3 regions of the Mesorhizobium sp. M0870 genome follow, and region 1 is predicted to be linked to each of the others. Evidence: predicted binding sites of a transcription regulator. Region 1 holds the regulator's gene; each other region holds the start of a gene.
The links. The regulator LexA, encoded in region 1, represses DNA repair genes until DNA is damaged. The targets are predictions, from matches to a motif close to TGTTCNNNNTGTGTTCNG.
Positions count from the first base shown of each region.

Region 2: a site for LexA is predicted at 953-970, ahead of NKH97_RS13040 (DNA recombination protein RmuC). Genes of this name have one in related genera too.
Region 3: a site for LexA is predicted at 2,905-2,922, ahead of recA (recombinase RecA). Genes of this name have one in related genera too.

Region 1 is NZ_JAMYOI010000012.1:93,350-98,302, forward strand. It holds gene gltX (glutamate--tRNA ligase) at 1-616, opposite strand, end outside; gene NKH97_RS16590 (ComEC/Rec2 family competence protein) at 718-3,165, shown strand; gene lexA (transcriptional repressor LexA) at 3,159-3,899, opposite strand; gene kynU (kynureninase) at 4,311-4,953, opposite strand, start outside.
Region 2 is NZ_JAMYOI010000009.1:29,647-34,599, reverse strand. It holds gene NKH97_RS13050 (hypothetical protein) at 1-252, opposite strand, end outside; gene def (peptide deformylase) at 369-899, opposite strand; gene NKH97_RS13040 (DNA recombination protein RmuC) at 1,003-2,274, shown strand; gene NKH97_RS13035 (GFA family protein) at 2,295-2,699, opposite strand; gene NKH97_RS13030 (cation diffusion facilitator family transporter) at 2,762-3,727, opposite strand; gene NKH97_RS13025 (transglutaminase-like domain-containing protein) at 3,871-4,680, opposite strand; gene NKH97_RS13020 (hypothetical protein) at 4,892-4,953, shown strand, end outside.
Region 3 is NZ_JAMYOI010000042.1:7,772-12,724, reverse strand. It holds gene NKH97_RS30675 (GFA family protein) at 1-140, opposite strand, end outside; gene NKH97_RS30670 (TfoX/Sxy family protein) at 232-555, shown strand; gene NKH97_RS30665 (pseudouridine-5'-phosphate glycosidase) at 762-1,679, opposite strand; gene NKH97_RS30660 (carbohydrate kinase family protein) at 1,755-2,699, opposite strand; gene recA (recombinase RecA) at 2,980-4,080, shown strand; gene alaS (alanine--tRNA ligase) at 4,379-4,953, shown strand, end outside.

The sequences.
Region 1 (4,953 bases):
GATCATCGCCACGAATGATGTGGGTGACGGCCATGTCATGATCGTCGACGACGACGGCATGCATGTAAGTGGGATTGCCGTCAGAACGCAGGATGATGAAGTCATCGAGATCTTTGTTGGGAAAGCGCACCTCGCCCTGGACACGGTCATGGACGATGGTCTCGCCTTCGGTCGGCGCCTTGATGCGGATGGCGCCCTTGACGCCTGCGGGCGCCTCAGAGGGGTCGCGGTCGCGCCAGCGGCCGTCATAGCGGGGCGGCAGCCCCTTGGCTCTGGCAGCCTCGCGCATGGCCTCCAGTTCGGCTGGCGTGGCATAGCAATAATAGGCCATGCCCATGCGCACGAGCTCCTCGGCCACCTCGCGGTGGCGCGGCGCACGCTCGAACTGTGACACCGGCTCGCCGTCCCAGCTCAGGCCAAGCCAGGAAAGCCCGTCGAGGATGGCAGCCGTCGCGGCTTCATTGGAGCGTTCACGGTCGGTGTCTTCGATGCGCAGCAGCATCGTGCCGCCAGTGTGCTTTGCATACAGCCAGTTGAACAGCGCCGTGCGCGCGCCGCCTATGTGCAGATAGCCGGTGGGCGAGGGGGCAAAACGGGTGACGACCTTGTCGGACATGGAACTCTCGGAAACCATCTGAAGCGGGTGCGGTTGCGCGGACTTTCGCGCGCCCGGCGTTCATGTAGCATAGGGTGTCGAGGGCGCAAGGGGCAGACCCGATGGCTGGACGAGGCTGGGGCTCGGATCAGGGCGAGGACGCTGCCATCGGCGTCAGCGAACGGTCCCTCTTTGCGCCTCTGCCATTGCCGTCGCCCCTCCTGCCGGATCCCGGCCAAGCGCCGTTACAAGCGGATGTCGCCGCCTCTGTTCCTGTTGCCGAAACCGGCAGGATCGTTCGCGTGCGCCGGCAAATCAGCCTGACATCACTGCCTCGCCTGCGCCACAGCGTGAACACGGCGGCGAGCCTGGAACTCGACCGGGGCGTGGCCTTCCTGCTGGTGCCGGTCTGCCTGGCGATCGGAGCGATCGGCTATTTTTCGCTGACGGCTGAACCCGACTTTGCGAGACCTGTCGCGGTTGTTATTCTGACGGGGATCTGTGCGCTGGTCTCGCGCTCATGGCCAAAGACCCATCTGTGTTTCATGGCGGCACTTTTGTGCGCCCTAGGACTGCTTGCTGCCAAGGTCGAGACGTGGCGTGCGGGCACACAAATGTTGGGCTCGGAAATTTCGACGCAAGTCACCGGCCGCGTCGTCTCGCTCGACCGGATGGAAACCGGCCGTATCCGGCTGACCATCGACGTGACATCGACCGCAAGACCGAAACTGCGCTATGCGCCGGAACGGGTGCGGCTTTCGGCACGCAAGATCCCGGCTGACGTGACCGCCGGCTCCCTCATCACCGGATATGCCAAGCTCTTGCCGCCGACCGGGCCGGTGCGGCCGGACAGCTATGACTTCTCCTTCGACAGCTACTTTGCCGGCATCGGTGGCAGCGGGTTCTTTCTCGGCAATCCAAAGCTTGTCGTCAACGATGACGGCGACATGCCGCTGCCGGCCCGAATTTCCTCTAGCGTGGAAAATGCCCGCGAAGGCATCGCCGACCATATCAGGGCGAGCGTCGGCGGCGCCGAAGGCGAGATCGCCGCGGCGCTGATCGTCGGCGTGCGCGCCGGCATTCCCGATGACATCAATGAGGCGATGCGACGTACCGGCATCTACCACATCATCTCCATTTCGGGACTGCACATGGCGCTGGTCGCAGGCACCATCATGGGTTTGCTGCGCGGCGCCTTCGCCTTGTTTCCCGACTTTTCCGCGCGTCGCCCGGTCAAGAAGTATGCCGCCGCCGCCGCACTGTTCTCGATCGCGGCCTATCTCATCATCTCGGGAGTCGTCGTTGCCGCCGAGCGCAGCTTCATCATGCTGGCGGTGATGCTGATTGCCGTGCTGTTCGATCGAGCAGCACTCACCATGCGCAATCTGGCGATCTCGGCGATCGCCGTCATCGTGGTGTCGCCGCATGAGGTGGTCGGCCCGAGTTTTCAGATGTCGTTCGCCGCGACCGCGGCTCTAGTCGGCGCCTATGCCGGCTGGGCGGATCACCGGGCGGGAAAAGCAAGACCGCCGCCGCCAAAGCGATCCATGCCAGGTTTCCTGACGCGAAAATTCCTGCTGGCGGCAACCGGCCTTGCCATGACCTCGATCATCGCCGGAAGCGCCACGACGCTGTTTGCTATCTGGCATTTTCAGCGTGTCTCGCCGCTTAGCCTGTTTGCCAATCTCGCGGTTATGCCGATCGTCACCGTCGTCATGTTCCTGGCCGTCGCCAGCGCGCTGCTGATGCCTTTCGGATTGGATTGGCCAGCTCTCTACCTGATGGGTAAGGGCCTGACGATGATGATCGCCATATCCGGCTGGATCTCCGAGCGTTCGCCTGTCGACGGGGTCGGGCTGATTTCGCAACAGTCGGTCCTGTTGGTGGCAATTGCTTTGGTCATCGCGACGATGGCGACAACCTGGCTGCGGCTCGCTGCTCTGCCATTCGCACTGGCAGGCCTGCTGACCGTCTCGGATACGCGCACGCCGGATGTGCTGATCTCGGAAGACGCCCGGCTGGTGGCGTTGCCGATCGGTGGCGGTGAGCTTGCCGTCAGCCGGGAACGGCCGAACGAATTCACCGTCGACAACTGGAAACGCGCCCTGACATCAGAAATCATCGTCGTGCCAGAGGTGTTCGACAACAGCGATGGGCAATTCGATGTCGCGGATGCCGTTGATCTGCCGCTGGGATCGCCGTTTTATTGCTCCTCAGACGTTTGCGTGGCCAGGCACATGTCCGGTGCGATCATTGCCTATGTCGAGGACCGCAAGGACACCTGGAAAGCCTGCGGCTTCGCCGAGCTGATCGTCATCAATGACGCCACCGCGTATGACGCCTGCCACAACCCGCTGGTTCTCGTCATCACCAAGCGGCAACTGGCTCGCAAAGGCAGTGCCGCGGTCTTCTTCGATCGCCAATCGGCGACTGCGCCGGCGACGATCAGCTTCGCGGTGGAGAGCCCATATCGGCCCTGGCACGCGCAACGCAAATACTCGCGCGAGGCGAGGGGGCTGGCACCCTTCAAGAAACCCGAGAAGCCAGTGGTCAACTCACCGTCTCAGTAGCGGCGGATCAGGCCGACGAGCTTGCCTTGCACCTTGACCCTGTCCGGTCCGAAAATCCGTGTCTCGTAGGCTGGATTGGCGGCTTCGAGAGCAATCGAAGCGCCCTTGCGGCGGAACCGCTTCAGCGTCGCTTCCTCTTCGTCGACCAGCGCCACGATGATCTCGCCTGGCTGGGCGGTGTCGGCGTTGCGGATGATGACGGTGTCGCCATCGAAGATGCCGGCCTCGATCATCGAGTCACCCTTGACCTCCAGCGCATAGTGGGCGCCGCCCATGATCATATCCGGCGGCACCGAGATCGAATGCGTCTGATGCTGGATGGCATCGATCGGCACGCCGGCGGCGATGCGGCCCATCACCGGGATCGACACGGCGGAAACCGCATCGTCGTCATTGCCAGGCGAGGGCATCCGCGAAGGCGCCGGCTTGATCTGCCGGCCAAGAGCACCACCCTGACCGAGACTGCCCTGGATGACGCTTGGCGAGAACTTCTTTGCCGCGTTGAGGCCGGGCGCGATCGAGTCCGGCAACCGCAGCACTTCCAGCGCGCGTGCCCGGTTGGGCAGCCGGCGAATGAAGCCGCGCTCCTCGAGGGCCGTGATCAGCCGATGGATCCCGGATTTGGAGGCAAGGTCGAGTGCCTCCTTCATCTCGTCGAAGGATGGCGGAATGCCGCTCTCCTTCAGGCGTTCATGGATGAACATCAGCAGTTCATGTTGCTTGCGCGTCAGCATGGCGGCCCCCAGGTTACCTGAAACCAGAATCGAAAAACAAACCCAGAACAAACCCTATCTGTTCCAGTTGTGTTCTGCAACCGTTTAAAGTTTAATGAATTTGTTAAGGCTGCTGAAATTATTTGGCGCTTGCCAGCGGGTCGCGATCAACAAGCGCCAGGCACGGCGATGCGCCTGCTCACATTGAAATTATTATGGTTAATGACCTGTGGCTCATCCTCGACCCAAGGATTGGCATTATCAATCTGGCAACCTCCACAAAGGACGATATGAATCTTCGGGACGTTCGTTTGCCGTGAACGAAACGGAGCCAAAACGCCAACGTCTGTTGGCATTTGTGGCTGGAAATTCAGCCCTCCGTCATCTGCCAGGCAGTGAGGGCGGCGGCGGTGGATCGCGGGGATCGTTGCGTCAGGTAACGGCTTCCTTGACCGCGAAACGCTGGTCCTTCCATGCGCCCGTGCGCAGAATATCCTCCAGCACCTCAACCGCCAGCCACACATCCTTGTAGCCGACATACAGCGGCGTGAAGCCGAAACGGATGGTCGATGGCGCGCGGAAGTCACCGATCACCCCGCGCTCGATCAGCGCCCGCATGATTTGATAGCCGTGGTCGTGAAGGAACGACACCTGGCTGCCACGCCTGGTCGTGTCGCGGGTGGTCTCCAGCGTGAGACCGTAGGCGCCGCACTTGGCTTCGACGAGTTGGATGAACAGTTCTGTCAGTGCGACGCTCTTCTTCCGCAATGCCGCCATGTCGACGTCGCTCCAGATGGCAAGCGCGCCTTTGAGCGCCCGCATCGACAGGACCGGTTGCGTGCCGCACAGAAAACGGCGGATGCCGGTGCCGGCAACATAACCCCGTTCGAAGGCAAAGGGCCGAGCATGACCCCACCAGCCGCTAAGCGGCTGGCTGATATCGCCGTGGTGGCGCTGTGCGGCATAGATGAAGGCCGGCGCGCCCGGACCGCCGTTAAGGTACTTGTAGGTGCAGCCGATAGCGAAATCGGCATTTGCGTGATCGAGCTCGACGGGCAGGGCGCCGGCGGTGTGG
Region 2 (4,953 bases), on a different contig from region 1:
ATCAGGCGGCCCACGATCGGCCTCACTTCGCGACCTCGCTATTTCCTGAATCTCGTCGCTTGTGAAACGATCATCGCCGACGAGCGAATAGAGGCGATCGCCGACTTTTTCGGCGCCAGCAAATTGTGTTGCAAAACCCTTCTGTATCAAGACGACCGCTTCCTCCGAAAGGCTGCGCCTGTTCAGCCGCGCACTTTCCTCGAGACGCCGTTTCAATTCCGGATTGATCCCACGGATCAGCATGTCACCCATAGACACCTCCTACGTGATATCACTGATATCACAGCAAGTCGGTATTTTCAATCGAAGGTTCGTGAAGCTGAACCGCCGAGGCTGATCGGAGGGGCCGTGCTCCGACAGAGCATGCCCTATCCCACCAGCTTGCCCGGCGCTTTGTCCTTGGCGAGCTTCTTGAATTTCTTCACCACCATGTCGCGCTTCAGCTTCGAGATGTGGTCGATGAACAGGACGCCATTGAGGTGGTCGATCTCATGCTGCAGGCAGGTGGCCATCAGGCCCTCGGCCTCCATCTCCTGCAGCTTGCCGTCGCGGTCGAGATACTTGACCCGTACGGCGGCCGGGCGTTCGACCTCGGCGTAATAATCCGGGATCGACAGGCAGCCTTCCTCGTAGACGGAGCGCGCATCGGCGCTCTCCAGGATTTCCGGATTGATGAAGACATGCGGCGCCGGCGTCTCGTCTTCCTTGGCGAGATCGATCACCAGCAAGCGCAGCGGCTCGCCGATCTGGATTGCCGCCAGACCGATGCCCGGTGCGTCATACATGGTCGCCAGCATGTCGTCGGCTAATTTGCGCAGGGGCGCGTCGACACGCTCCACCGGTTGGGAAACCTGGCGCAGGATGGGGTCGGGAAGGATGATGAGCGGCTTGATCGGCATGGCGTTCCACGTAAGACCTCCAGCGAAAAGCGTCAACCGGTTGGCATGAGGCTCGTTCACGTTTTGATCTGTGCTATCGCGGCGAATCGTCTATGCTGTCCACATGAATGATTTGAGCACCATCCTTTCGGAGCCTGTCGCCCGGCTTGGCGCCACAACCATCACGCTCGGCCATGCGCTGGCCTTCGGCGCTTTGCTGTTTCTGGCCCTGTTCGTGGCGCTGGTCGTTGCGCTGTGGCGGTCGGCGAAGGCGCGCGCCGTGGCGGCTGCGGAAGCCGCCGATCATGCCCGCGATGCCGAGGCGCGGATGGCCGGAATTCTGCAAAGCCAGGCCGAAATGCAGGGTCGCATGGGCGCCATTGCGGAAGTGTTCGGCGCACGGCAGGCGGAGCTGACGCAATCGATCGGCCAGCGCCTGGACGCCATGACCGGCCGGCTCGGCCAGACCATGACCGAGCAGACGAAATCCACGCATGAGAGCCTGGCCAAGTTGCAGGAGCGGCTGGCTATCATCGATGTCGCGCAGGGCAACATCCAATCGCTCGCCGGCCAGGTCGTGCAGCTGCAGGCGATCCTCTCCAACAAGCAGACGCGCGGTGCTTTCGGCCAGTCGCGCATGGAGGCGATCGTTGCCGACGGCCTGCCGCATGGCGCCTATGAATTCCAGGCGACGCTGTCGAACGGCAGCCGTCCCGACTGCCTGGTGAAGATGCCGAACGGCGCGCCGTCGCTGGCCATCGACGCCAAGTTTCCGCTCGAGGCCTGGAATGCCATCCGCGCCGCCGACGGCGCCGACCTGCAGAAGGCCGCCTCGCAGGCCTTCCGCCGCGACATCGAGATCCATGTCCGCGATATCTCGGAAAAATACCTGATCCAGGGCGAGACGCAGGACACGGCCTTCATGTTCGTGCCGTCGGAATCGGTGTTCGCCGAGATCCACGAGAATTTCGAGGCGATCGTCCATAAGGCGCACCGTGCCCGAATCGTCATCGTCTCGCCGTCGCTGCTGATGCTGTCGATCCAGGTCATCCAGGCGATCCTCAAGGATGCCCGCATGCGCGAACAGGCGCATCTGATCCAGGGCGAGGTCATTCGGCTGATGGAGGATGTCGCGCGTGTCGATGAGCGGGTGCGCAAGCTGCAGGTCCATTTCGGCCAGTCGGCCAAGGACATCGACGACATCCTGGTTTCGACGTCGAAGGTCACCAAGCGCGGCCAGAAGATCGAAGCGCTGGAGTTCGGCGCGCAGCCCGACGGCGATGCCGCCGCGGACGCAGCGTCACGGGCTCCCGCCGCGAAAGTCGATACTGGCGCGCGCGTTGCCGATTCGAAAACCGGGCAGCTCAGGCTGAGGGTCGTCGAAGGCGACGACTGAGCAGCAGCGCCGGATCCGCCCTACTGCTCTTCCTTGGTCGTCATACCCGGGAATTCCGGCAACCAGGGCAGCGCCGAGCGGTGCCAGCTTTGCCGTCTCGGGACCAGCTGTTCACGTTGCCGCGCCGTGCCGACCCGGATGCCATAAACCTTCGGCCCGTCGCCAACCGATGTCGCGTAGAGATGCGAGCCGCACTCGCCGCAAAAGCCCTGCGCGCGCTTGTCGCCGCTCGATCCTGTCTTGATATAGACCTTTGGCGCACCCTTGGTGATCCGGTAGTGGCCTTCCGGCGCGCCCACGGTCACGCGAAAAGCCGTTCCGGTCAGTTGTTGGCAATCGGTGCAGTGGCAGATTCCGGTGTTCTCCGGGTCGACCTCCGCCTCGTAGGTGATGGCGCCACAATGGCAGCCGCCGTCGATTTTCATCTTCGCTCCTCCAAAGTCCCTTTAATCCTAGCGGGGGAAGACCGTGAGGCAATGGCGCAGCGCTAGTCCAGAGCCGGATCGGATGCGTTCTCGATCAGCCTGCGCCGCTGCTCCCAGGTGCCTGACGTCTGCGGCTTGACGAACAGCCGTGTGATCTCCGGCATCTCCTTCTTCAGCTGCGCCTCCAGGCGCTCGACGCAAGCTTCGATCTCGGGCGCCGTCAAATGGTCCTCGAACTCGATGCTCAGGCCGGCGACGATCTCTGCCGGCCCCATATGGACGGTCAGGACGCCGTTCGCCCGCTGCACCGCCGGATCCTGCTGGGCGATCGCCAGCACCTTCATCTGCACCTCGAGAGAGGCCGGCTCGCCGATCAGCAGGCCCTTGCTTTCGCGGGCCAGGAAGATTGCCGTCGCGCCCAGGATCAGCCCAATGCCGATGGAGGCGGCGCCGTCGAGTTCCGGCATCCCCAGAACTTCCGCCGCCAGGATGCCGGCGAACGCGACGATCAGGCCGAGAAGTGCTGCGCTGTCCTCGAACAGCACGGTGTAGACGCTCGGGTCCTTGCTCGACTGCACCGCCCGCAGCCAGCCCTGCTTGCCCTTCTGCTGGCGGAACTCTTTCAGCGCCACCCACCACGAACTGCCTTCGAACAGGAAGGAAAGGCCGAGCACGATGTAGGTCACCTCGGCGTTGGCGACCGGCTCCGGCGCCATCATATGGATCACGCCTTCGTAGAACGACACGCCGGCGCCCAGCGCGAAGACGAGGAGCGCGACGATGAAGCTCCAGAAGTAGAGTTCCCGGCCGTGACCGAGGGGATGCGTCCGGTCGGCCGGGCGGGCGGCACGGTGCATGCCGTAGAGCAGCAGGCCGCCATTGCCGGTATCGACCAGCGAATGCACGCCCTCCGACAGCATCGCCGAACTGCCGGTAAAGGCGGCGGCGGCGAACTTGGTCAGCGCGATGGCGAAATTGCCGGCGAGCGCCGCGTAGATCACCTTTTTTGAGCCGCCGTGCCCGGCCATGGTGCTGTCCCCATTCGATGCACACCCAGTCTAATGGTCAGATGGAAGAAGCTCCACAGCCACCACAACGTGTGAACCGCTGGCTCGTTCAAAAACGGCGGTCGTTAAAGAGGTCTGTCGTTAGAGACTGGTAGGCAGAACGACTACTCGATGATCTCGCTGGTCCACACCTTGAAGCCGGCAAGCGTTCCCGGCCCGAATATATGGGTCAACGGAACGTCGGCGGCGTCGCGGCCGGAGGCGATCAGGATGCGGCCGATGCGCGGTGCATTGTTGCGCGGGTCGAAGACATGCCAGCGGCCGCCGAGATAGACTTCCATCCAGGCGCAGAAATCCATGCTCGCCCATGGTTTCGGCATACCGATGTCGCTGATGTAGCCGGTGCAATAGCGCGTCGGGATGTTGAGTGCCCGGCAGAAGGTGACCGCGAGATGCGCATAGTCGCGGCACACGCCGCTCTGTTCGCGATAGGCTTCCGCGGCGGTGCGTGTCGGCCGAGCATTGCCGTAGTTGAAGACGATGTGATTGTGGACGAAGTCGCAGACCGCCTGCACGCGCGGAATGCCCAGCGGCGTGTTGCCGAACAGCCGCCACGCTTCATCAGCCAGAAGGTCGCTTTCGCAAAAACGGCTGGGCAGCAGAAACAGCAGCGTGTCCGCCGGCAGATCGCGCACCTCGTGCTGCCAGGCCATCAGGTCGCCCATCTCGAAAGTGCCGGGATCGCGGATCACCGCGTCGGTGCCGAAGGTGAAACGCCCGGGTGGCGCGACGAACCGGTTGCACCAGTTGCCGAAACTGTCGCGATAGCTTTCGATCGGCACCGGCGGGTTGGAGATCAGGAAATCCGGCCGCTCGAGATCGGAGGCACGCGAATAGTGGACATTCAGCATTGCGATGAGCGGCGTTTCCTGCGGAAAGTCGAAGCTCATCTCGCAGCCGATGTGAATTCGCATTGTCGTCCTGACGGCCTGCCTGACGATCACCGGGCGGAGGCACGGGTTGATGCTGCAGTGCGAAGACAACCATGGCATGGACCGCCATGGTTTACGAGCAAATTAGAAACCGGTTGAAAGCGAGCCGCTGACGGCGGCAGCAGTCGCTAACCCCTTGCAGTCCGGCGGTTCTCTTGTTTCACTTCGCTTCCCACATCAGGAGGAACGAATCATGGCTAAAGGTGCGATGAAGGCAGGCAAGGAAGCCCGCAAGCCGAAGAAGGACGCCAAGAA
Region 3 (4,953 bases), on a different contig from region 1:
AGATTGATGGCAAACCCGCCGCCGCCCTGCTGCTTGCGGCAGATCGAACAGTAGCACAGCATGAATGGCGCCGGCGTGTGGCTCTCCACCTCGAAACGCACGGCATTGCAGCGGCAGGACCCTTTGAGCAGGACGGGCATGGCGGGAAACTCCGATCGACCTCACACAACCTGTCAGCATGATTTTGGTTGCGGCGATGACAAGGCCAAACGCCGGTGACATGATCGCGGCATGGACAATGAACGCATCGCCGAACTGTTCGAGGGCCTCGGCCCTGTCAGCATCCGCAAACTGTTCGGCGGCAAGGGCATCTATTTCGACGGTGTCATCGTCGCCATCGTGCTGCGCGGTGAGTTGATGCTGAAGGCCGACGAGCAAAGCGCGCCCGAGTTCGAGGCCGCCGGCTGCACGCAATGGACCTATACCGGCTCGCGCCACGGCAAGCTGGTCGCCATGCCCTACTGGGGCGTTCCCGACAGCGCTTTCGATGATCCCGACGAGATGGCGGCCTGGGTACGGCGGGCGTATGCGGCTGGACGGCGGGCGGGGAAGTGATGCCAGCCTTGGGACGGTCGAGGGACACCACCCCCCTCTGGCCTGCCGGCCATCTCCCCCGCAAGGGGGGAGATTGGCGGTTTCACCGTCTGCCTGCTTTTTTCAACGTTGAAGAGTTGGCAGAGGCGTTGACGACATTCGATCTCCCCCCTTGCGGGGGAGATGTCCGGCAGGACAGAGGGGGGTGCTGTCCCGCCGACGTTGGCCTACAACGCCTTCGCAATCCGTGCCGCCAGCCGCGCGTTGTTTTCCACCAGCGCGATGTTGGTCTTGAGGCTCCTGCCGCCGGTCAGTTCGAGGATTTTCGACAGCAGGAAGGGTGTCACCGCCTTGCCGGTCACGTTGAGCGCTTCTGCGGCCTTCTGCGCGGCGTCGATATAGCCCGCCATCTCCTCAGCCGGGATTTCATGGTTTTCCGGCACAGGATTGGCGATCAGCATGCCGCCGGCGAGCCCCAGCGCTGCCCTCGTCTGGTAGAAATGCGCGATCTCTTCCGGCTCGTGCAAGGTCAGCGGCGCGCGGAATGGCGAATGTCGCGACCAGAAGGCTGGCATCGTCTCGCAGCCATGGCCGATCACCGGCACGCCGCGCGTCTCCAGCACCTCCAGCGTCTTTTCGATGTCGAGGATCGCCTTGGCGCCGGCCGAGACGACGATGACCGGGGTGCGCGCCAGCTCGTCGAGATCGGCGGAAATGTCAAAACTCTTTTCGGCGCCCTTGTGCACGCCGCCAATGCCGCCGGTGGCGAACACTTTTATGCCGACCATATGCGCCGCGATCATCGTGGCGGCGACCGTGGTGCCACCGGTGCGCCCTTGCGCCACGGCAAAACCGAGATCGGCGCGCGACAGCTTCATGGCGTCGCCCGTCATCGCCAGCGATTCGCGCTCGCCGTCCGAAAGCCCGATCTTGATGCGGCCGCCAACCACGGCGATGGTCGCCGGCACGGCGCCGCCATCGGTGATGATCTTTTCGACATCGGCCGCCATGGCGCCATTGTCGGGGTAGGGCATGCCATGGGTGATGATGGTGCTTTCCAGCGCCACCACCGGCCGGCCGGCCGCCAGGGCCTGCGCCACCGGCGCGTGGATGTCGATGAAGGGGCCGGCGGTCTCAGGGGTCATCAGGGTCTCCAATCCGGAATGCGGCGCGTCCGTCGGGACACCAGGCAACATCGCGGCACTATGAATTCGCCGGTCTCATGCCACTTCCCTGGCATCCGGCACAAGAGCCAATGCCTCAGTGAAATCAGCCGCGGTGAACTCCGGAACGGCGCTGGCGCTTTCGATGGCAAGCGTCGCCCCGGCAATGCCTTCGCGCAGAGCTGCCCGCAGCGGCAGGCCACGCAGCAAGGCAGCAACCGTAGCGCCCGCCAGCGCATCGCCAGCGCCGGTGACGTCAGCGACCTTTCTTGGCGGCGGCGGCAGGATCGAGAAGGCGCTGGCTTCATCGAAGCCCAGCATGGGCTCGCTGCCCGCCGTCACCACGCCGCTGACAAGGCCGCTGCATCGCAACCCGTCGACGACCTCGCGCTCCGTGGCAGTCGCGGCGACGCCGGCCAGCACCATGGCCTCGCGCCGGTTCATGAAGACGAGCGAGAGCTCCTTCAGCACCAGTATCAGCCGCACCACCTTGGCCGGCGAGATGGCAATGGCGAAAATCGGCTTGCCCGCGGCGAGCGCCACCAGCCGTTCCAGCGCCGAAGAGGGCAGATTGGCGTCGCACAGGATCGCATCGGCGCCAGCGATCACCTCCCGCACCTTGGAGCGCCTGATCTGCTTGGGAAACGCCAAATCATAGAGCGCCATGTCGGCAAAGCCGACGATCAGCTCGCCCTCACTGTCGATCAGCGCCGTGTAGCTCGGCGTCGTGCGGTCGAGGAAGACCGCCGACAGGTCGGTAATGCCTGCCTCGGCGATGGCTCGCGAAACGGTGTCGGCAGCGGCATCGCCGCCGCGAACCGACATGAGCGACGCGGAGACGCCGCGCCGCACGGCGCTGCGCAAAGCGTTGAAGACGCCGCCGCCGACATCCTCGCGCATCGTGCCGGGATTGGAGGCAGCCGGCACGTAAGCGCCGGACACCTGGCCGCGCCGGTCGATATGGGCGCCGCCTACGGCCAGTATTTTCGTGGATTTCAGCATGTCGGCGATATGACCTTTGTTATTCCAGCCGCACAAGCGCTAGGCTGCGCGACGGAGCTTCGCATGCAAGGCGGCGATTCGGCAGATCGAAACAACCGAGCCGTCTGGCCCAACGTGTGGTGCATCCCTGATCGAATCCTTGGACAAAAAAAGAACAAATCCGGATATTGTTTGTTTTTCAGATATTTGACCCCTCTTGCCAAATGAGAACAAAAAAGGTACAAATAGGCAGGGATTACGGATTGTCCGGCCTTCATTGACGACCAAGGGGTGATGTATCATGGCTCAGAATTCTTTGCGGCTGGTAGAGGACAAGGCAGTGGACAAATCAAAGGCTCTGGATGCGGCGCTGTCGCAAATCGAGCGGGCTTTCGGCAAGGGCTCGATCATGCGGCTCGGCGCCAACGATCAGGTCGTCGAGATTGAAACGGTGCCGACCGGCTCGCTTGGCCTAGACATCGCGCTTGGTGTTGGTGGCTTGCCGCGCGGCCGCATCATCGAGATCTACGGGCCGGAAAGCTCGGGCAAGACGACGTTGGCGCTGCACACCGTTGCGGAAGCCCAGAAGAAGGGCGGCATCTGCGCCTTCGTCGATGCCGAGCATGCGCTCGATCCGGTCTATGCCCGCAAGCTTGGCGTTGATCTCGAAAACCTCCTGATCTCGCAGCCCGACACCGGTGAGCAGGCGCTGGAAATCTGCGACACGCTGGTGCGCTCCGGCGCCATCGACGTGCTGGTGGTCGATTCGGTCGCGGCGCTGACGCCACGCGCCGAAATTGAAGGTGAGATGGGCGATTCGCTGCCCGGCCTGCAGGCCCGCTTGATGAGCCAGGCGCTGCGCAAGCTGACCGCGTCGATCTCGCGCTCCAACACCATGGTCATCTTCATCAACCAGATCCGCATGAAGATCGGCGTCATGTTTGGTTCGCCCGAGACCACGACGGGCGGCAACGCGCTGAAATTCTACGCTTCGGTGCGTCTTGACATCCGCCGCATCGGCTCGATCAAGGACCGCGACGAGGTTGTCGGCAACCAGACCCGCGTCAAGGTGGTCAAGAACAAGCTGGCGCCGCCCTTCAAGGTGGTCGAATTCGACATCATGTTTGGTGAGGGCGTGTCCAAAACCGGCGAACTGGTCGATCTCGGGGTCAAGGCCGGTATTGTCGAGAAGTCTGGCGCCTGGTTTTCTTATAATTCGCAGCGTCTCGGCCAGGGCCGCGAAAATGCCAAGCTGTTCCTTCGTGACAATCCCGACACGGCACGCGAGATCGAGTTGTCGATCAGGCAGAATGCCGGGCTGATCGCCGAGAAATTCCTCGAGAATGGCGGCCCTGAGCGCGGCGAAGACGACGGTTTCGAGGAAGAATCCGGCGCCATGTAACAGCTTCGTGCGCGATGCCGGCCGGAGTTCGGCCATAATCGCGTTCTATTATCTCAGGCTTATGTAATTGAGTTCCGCGTTATTGCGTTTCGAAACCGCCGGCCCAGTGCCGGCGGTTTTGCGTTTCGGCAGCGAAAACAGGCCGGTTCGAACGGCCGGCAAAGGCCGTGGATTGGACCAATTCCGTGTTTCTGGACAGGGTGAGGCGCGGCGGCTAAAAGGCCAAGTCCTAATCTTCTAAAAACGCAGAGCCCATTTCCGCCGGTTTGCCGGCGGCTCTTCCGAAAAGGCAGCATTCATGAGTGGCGTGAACGAGATCCGGTCGACATTTCTCGACTACTTCCGCAAGGAGGGTCACGAGATCGTCGCGTCGAGCCCGCTGGTGCCGCGCAACGATCCGACACTGATGTTCACCAACGCCGGCATGGTGCAGTTCAAGAATGTCTTCACCGGTTTGGAGAAGCGGCCCTATTCGCGCGCGTCGACAGCCCAGAAGAGCGTGCGCGCCGGCGGCAAGCACAACGATCTCGACAATGTCGGCTACACTGCGCGCCATCTGACCTTCTTCGAGATGCTCGGCAATTTTTCCTTTGGCGACTATTTCAAGGAGCGAGCCATCGAGCTTGCCTGGAACCTGATCACCAGGGAGTTCGGGCTGAACAAGGACAAGCTGCTGGTCACCGTCTATCATACGGACGACGAGGCGGCCGGTTTCTGGAAGAAGATCGCCGGGTTTTCCGACGACCGCATCATTCGCATCGCGACATCGGACAATTTCTGGGCGATGGGCGATACCGGCCCGTGCGGTCCGTGTTCGGAGATCTTCATCGACCGCGGCGAGCACATCTGGGGTGGTCCTCCCGGCAGCCCGGA